2 regions of the Agarivorans sp. DSG3-1 genome follow, and region 2 is predicted to be linked to the other one. Evidence: predicted binding sites of a transcription regulator. Region 2 holds the regulator's gene; the other holds the start of a gene.
The links. The regulator NrdR, encoded in region 2, represses ribonucleotide reductase genes. The targets are predictions, from matches to a motif close to AAACACNANATNTNGTGTTT.
Positions count from the first base shown of each region.

Region 1: the regulator NrdR is predicted to act here: its motif matches at 1,024-1,043, upstream of nrdD (anaerobic ribonucleoside-triphosphate reductase).

Region 1 covers NZ_CP177241.1:3,578,068-3,581,163, reverse strand. The annotation lists gene rsxB (electron transport complex subunit RsxB) at 1-246, opposite strand, end outside; gene rsxA (electron transport complex subunit RsxA) at 256-834, opposite strand; gene nrdD (anaerobic ribonucleoside-triphosphate reductase) at 1,181-3,096, shown strand, end outside.
Region 2 covers NZ_CP177241.1:4,582,208-4,585,303, reverse strand. The annotation lists gene ACLD71_RS21325 (ribbon-helix-helix domain-containing protein) at 188-517, opposite strand; gene ACLD71_RS21320 (DJ-1/PfpI family protein) at 590-1,150, opposite strand; gene nrdR (transcriptional regulator NrdR) at 1,505-1,954, shown strand; gene ribD (bifunctional diaminohydroxyphosphoribosylaminopyrimidine deaminase/5-amino-6-(5-phosphoribosylamino)uracil reductase RibD) at 1,955-3,085, shown strand; gene ACLD71_RS21305 (riboflavin synthase) at 3,088-3,096, shown strand, end outside.

The sequences.
Region 1 (3,096 bases), 1.0 Mb from region 2:
GGCAATCTTTACTACGGTTTCATCGCCTCCCGGCGGGCACTTATTGATTGCTTCACCGTTGGCAATGGCTTCTGCATAGGGGCGACAGCCTGGATGGCCGCATTGTCCACACTGAGTTTGCGGGAGCAAGGCTTCTACTTGGTCGGCAATTGGGTTGCCTTCCACTTTATATTTTATTGCGGCATAACCCAGTATTGCTCCAAACACGAGAGCTAATAATGTAATGGCGATGAGTGCTTCTAACATTCTGATTTACTACTTAATTAATCCGGTGAATCCAACAAAAGCTAACGACATTAAGCCTGCGGTGATCATGGCGATTGCAGCACCTTTAAATGGCACCGGAATATCGGCAACCACTAAGCGCTCTCGCATCGCTGAAAACAATATGAGAACTAATGAGAAACCTGCAGCAGCGCCAAACCCGTAAATAATTGACTCAAACAAATCGTGTTGTTCGTTAATATTTAACAGTGCTACCCCTAATACTGCGCAGTTAGACGTAATCAATGGTAAGTAGATACCCAATACGCGGTGCAGAGCGGGACTGGCTTTTTGAACGAACATCTCGGTAAATTGCACTACAACAGCAATTACCAAAATAAAACTCATGGTGCGCAAATACACTATATCTAGTGGTGCAAGAATATATTGCTCCACTAAATAAGAACACATAGAGGCCAAGGTGAGTACAAAAGTGGTTGCTAAGGCCATGCCTATTGCAGTTTCCACTTTACTGGATACACCCATAAATGGGCATAAGCCCAAAAATTTAACGAGTACAAAATTATTAACCAGCACGGTGCTAATCAATAACAACAAATATTCAGTCATTTAAGTAAGATGCAGCGAAACGAGCCGCTATTATCCTTGTTTGCGTGCCGTATAACAACCGCGAGTTCACTGTGGGAAAGGGCACAAAATATTGCTGTGATTAGTGGGTCATTTTTGTGCAAACAAATTGTCTTTCTTAGCTTCAATTGATCTTGATCATTGGTATTTGCTTTATGAATAAAATTACTCGACTACTATATCTAGTGGGTACTAAAATCCTTCACCACTAGATATGGAAAACCATCCTGTTTAACGCTTTTTGTATGCAGAACTCTCTGCAAAGCCTTTAACAACGTGGCTTCCAAACAATTTTATAGAATGAGTGAGTTAAATTGGAGCGTAAATCGTGAAAACAGTCGTGATAAAACGAGACGGAAGCCGTGTACCTTACGACGCGAAGCGAATTGTAGATGCCGTACTGAAAGCTGCTGAAGCTTTAGGTGTAAAGGATAACCTCGTAGCACTACAAATTACTCAGCAGGTCACTGAGCAGTTTTTGAATCAATCAGAAGTTGATATTAACGATATCCAATCGTCGGTAGAAAACTTCTTGATGGAAAGCGACAACAAAACACTGGCTCGTGCTTATATTGAATATCGCCATGATAGAGACGTTGCTCGCGATAAGCGTAGCGTGCTAAATAGCGAAATCAGAGGTCTGGTTGAGCAAAGCAATGCGGCACTGTTAAACGAAAACGCCAATAAAGACAGTAAAGTTATTCCTACTCAGCGTGACTTGTTAGCAGGTATTGTTGCTAAGCATTACGCAAAAACGCATTTACTTCCACGTGATGTTGTTAAAGCCCATGAAGCTGGCGAAATCCATTTTCACGATTTAGATTACGCACCGTTCTTCCCAATGTTTAACTGTATGTTGATTGACCTTGAAGGGATGTTAACCGGTGGTTTTAAAATGGGTAATGCCGAGATAGAAACGCCTAAGTCGATTTCTACGGCGACTGCAGTTACGGCACAAATTATTGCCCAAGTGGCTAGCCATATTTACGGCGGAACCACGATTAACCGGATCGATGAAATTTTATCGCCCTATGTGCTTAAAAGCCATGAGAAACATTTAGCTACCGCTCAACAGTGGCAAATAGCAGACGCCGAAGCTTACGCTAAAGCACAAACTGAGAAAGAGTGTCACGACGCTTTTCAGTCACTTGAGTACGAAGTAAACACCTTGCATACCGCAAATGGTCAAACTCCGTTTGTTACTTTTGGATTTGGTTTAGGTTCTTGCTGGGCCTCTCGTCTTATTCAGCGTTCAATTTTAGAGAACCGCATTGCAGGTTTGGGCAAAAATGCCAAAACAGCAGTGTTCCCTAAACTAGTGTTTGCAATTAAAGATGGCCTAAATCATAAGAAGTCTGACCCAAGTTACGACATTAAGCAGTTAGCTTTAGAGTGTGCGTCGAAACGCATGTACCCAGATATTCTTAACTATGAAAAAGTAGTAGAGGTCACTGGTTCATTTAAAACCCCAATGGGTTGTCGTAGCTTTTTAGGTCACTACCAAGAAGATGGTAAAGACATCCATGATGGCCGCAATAATTTAGGAGTGGTTAGCTTAAACTTACCGCGTATCGCTATTGAAGCTAAAGGTGATGAGCAACGCTTCTTTGAATTATTGGAGCAACGTTTAAGCGTGGCAAAAATGGGCCTAGATACTCGTATAGACCGTTTAAAAGGCGTAAAAGCCAAGGTTGCTCCAATCTTGTACATGGAAGGCGCTTGTGGTGTTCGGCTGAACGCCGAAGATGATGTATCTAAGATCTTTGAAAACGGTCGTGCGTCAATTTCTTTGGGTTACATTGGTTTACACGAAACAGTAAACGCGCTCTATGACAACAAAGACCACGTGTACGACAATAAGCAACTTCAACAAAAAGCCCTTGGTATTGTTACTGCGCTTAAGCAAGCTACTCTTCGCTGGGAAAAAGAAAGCGGCTATGCATTTAGCTTGTACAGCACCCCAAGTGAAAACTTGTGTGATCGCTTCTGTCGCTTAGACGCTAAAAAGTTTGGTGTGATTGTAGACGTTACTGATAAAGGCTATTACACAAACAGCTTTCATTTAGATGTTGAGAAAAAGGTTAACCCGTTCGACAAGATCGATTTCGAATTACCTTACCCGTCGGTCACTAGTGGTGGTTTCATTTGTTATGGCGAATACCCAAACATGCAACACAACACTGAAGCTTTGGAAGACGTATGGGATTACAGCTACAGTCGAGTACCTTATTACGGCACTAATAC
Region 2 (3,096 bases):
GTTGGTATTGTTTTTGCTGAGTTTTTAGATCTAATTGATAAGTCAAATTACCAGCATTGTTGGTAGTTTCAAAAGAGAGAGAATAACAATGGACATGAATCCAGTGGCCAGCGCAAAAAGAATGGTTTTTCTACAGTTTGTAATTTGGGGAAGCTTTATGCTGTTAATCATTGCTCAATAGCGATGACTACACAGTGTTATGGGCAAAGGATTTGCCTGCTGTTTGCTCAATAGTACCTTGATGCAGCACTAAGCGCTTGCCCTGATTTAAATGGGTAGTACAGGCGACCCTTAGTAATGAAGTGAAATTGCCCACTTTGCCTTCTCGCTGCAAAACTTCATGGTAAATTTGGGTTAGAAAACCAGCTAGGCTCAGTTCCGCTTCATCGGCTATTTGCTCTAAAAGCTGCCAGAAAATCGCTTCTAAACGAACACTCGTGACCACACCGTCTAAACGCACCGAACGCGACTTTAACTCAAATAATTCGGCTTCAGTACCTGAATAGATCTCACACATAACAAATCTCACCATGATTAGATCGAAGTCTAATCATGGTACAAAACGTCAAAACTTGCTCTTTCACTTAGGTTATTTTAACAATGCGTTAAATTGAGCTAGCCATTGAGGATGGGCGGGCCATGCGGGGGCGGTGACCAAGTTTCCGTCTGTTATTGCTTGGTCTACGGCAATATCAGCATAGTCGCCGCCGGCTGCGGTTACTTCTGGCGCACAAGCAGGGTAGGCAGAAATGTGTCTGCCAGAGGCAATACCTGCCGCCGTTAACAACTGGGCACCATGGCATACCGCCGCTATGGGTTGCTGCTTATTGGCAAAGATTTTGATGATCTCTAGCACTTGAGGGTTTAAGCGCAGGTATTCAGGCGCACGGCCGCCAGGCAACAATAGTGCGTCAAAATCATCGGCAACTATTTCATCAAAGCTGCCGTTAAGAGTAAAATTGTGCCCTGGCTTTTCGCTGTAAGTTTGGTCACCTTCAAAATCGTGAATCGCGGTTTTTATCTGCTCACCTGATTGCTTTTCTGGGCAAACGGCAACAACATTATGCCCTACCATTTGTAGCGCTTGAAACGGCACCATCAATTCATAATCTTCAACAAAATCGCCCGCAATAATAAGTACTTTAGCCATCACTCTAACCTTAACAATTTGTTTACATTTCAATGGCAGGATAAGGGCTAGCAGAGTGTAAGGGGTAGTAATTGGTTACTACATTACACTTGGGGATCAACGGAACTAATAAAAGTCTATTTCATTCAACAGTTTATATATGGCTATTTGGGATTATAATTTTTAGATATTTAAAGCAAACTGAGCGTTGGTCTTCGCTTTTCACTTATTAAAAAGACAGTGCTAATGAAATGTTACTTGCTGTAAAGCTCTCGTCCATTAATCCTTAAGTTTTCAGCGCTTAAGTTTTTACTGATCTGTACCTTGGCCTGTTAAGCAGATAAAATCGTTACATATCTGACTAAAGGAACACCCATGCACTGTCCATTTTGCTCCGCCCATGAAACTAAGGTTATTGACTCACGTCTAGTGGCTGATGGCCATCAGGTGAGAAGACGCCGTGAGTGTTCAGAGTGCCATGAGCGCTTTACTTCATTTGAGTTAGCAGAATTGGTCATGCCTCGAGTCATTAAAGGCAATGGGATAAGAGAACCTTTTAACGAAGAGAAAATGCGAGCAGGCATGATGCGAGCGTTAGAGAAGCGTCCGGTGAGTGTTGACCAAGTTGAGCAGTCAGTAAATAAAATTAAGTCTCAACTTCGCGCCACCGGCGAACGTGAAGTTGAAACCAAGTTCATTGGTAAGATTGTGATGGAGCAGCTAATTAGCCTCGATAAAGTGGCTTATGTGCGCTTTGCTTCGGTATACCACTCCTTTGAAGACATTAAAGAGTTTAGTGACGAAATTGCAAAATTGGAAAAATAAGTGAGTTTTAGCCCTCAAGATTGCCAATATATGGCAAAAGCGCTACGCCTTGCTGAGTTAGGAACTTACACTACCGCGCCTAATCCAAATGTCGGTTGTGTACTGGTGAAAAATGGCCAGATTATTGGTGAAGGTTATCATCAAAAGGCTGGTGAAGGGCATGCCGAAGTTAACGCGGTAATAAAGGCTAAAGAAACTGGTCATAGCGTAGTGGGTGCACTTGCCTATGTCACCCTAGAGCCTTGCAGCCACGTAGGCCGAACACCCGCTTGCGCAAGCATGTTGATAGAAGAGCAAGTCGCCGAAGTGATTATTGCGATGGTTGACCCTAATCCGCAAGTCGCTGGTCGAGGCATTGGTATGTTAGAACAGGCGGGCATTAAAGTTCGCACTGGCTTAATGGAATCAGCGGCGAGGGCGCTAAACCCTGGCTTTTTATGCCGAGTGGAACGTAAGCGCCCATTTGTACGTTTAAAGCTGGCTGGCTCGATAGATGCCAAAACCGCTTTATCGAATGGCGAAAGTAAGTGGATTACTTCTTCTTATTCACGGAGTGATGTTCAACGTGAACGCGCTCGCAGCCATGCTATTTTGTCTACCGCTACCACTGTGCTTAGAGATAACGCGAGTTTAAATGTTCGCCATAATGAGTTAGGTAGTTTAACCCACCAACTAGAGCAACAGAGCTTACGCCAGCCATTGCGTATAGTGGTGGATCGTCAGCAACGTTTATCTGCGGCTTCTCAATCTTTAAACATATTCAAACATCCCAAGTCACTGTGGCTAGCGGGAACCCAACTTCAGCCGCAAGTAGCCGCTGATAAGCAATTTATCATAAGTGATTCAGACCAGAGCTTGAGTGAGTTGATGCAACAGCTAGCGGAAGCTGAAATCAACGATGTGTGGGTGGAAGCAGGAGCAAATTTTGCGGCCGCACTGATTAAAGCAAAGCTGGTCGATGAGCTAATTTGTTATCAAGCAGGTAAGTTGATGGGCGCCGATGCGCAAAGCTTAATAGGCCTAGAGGGTTTTACTGAGATGAATCAGTTAAATTCTTGGCAATGCCTTGAAACCCGCCGCGTAGGCCCCGACATTAAAACTATCTGGATCCCACAAGCAAAGGGTGCATAATAATGTTTACT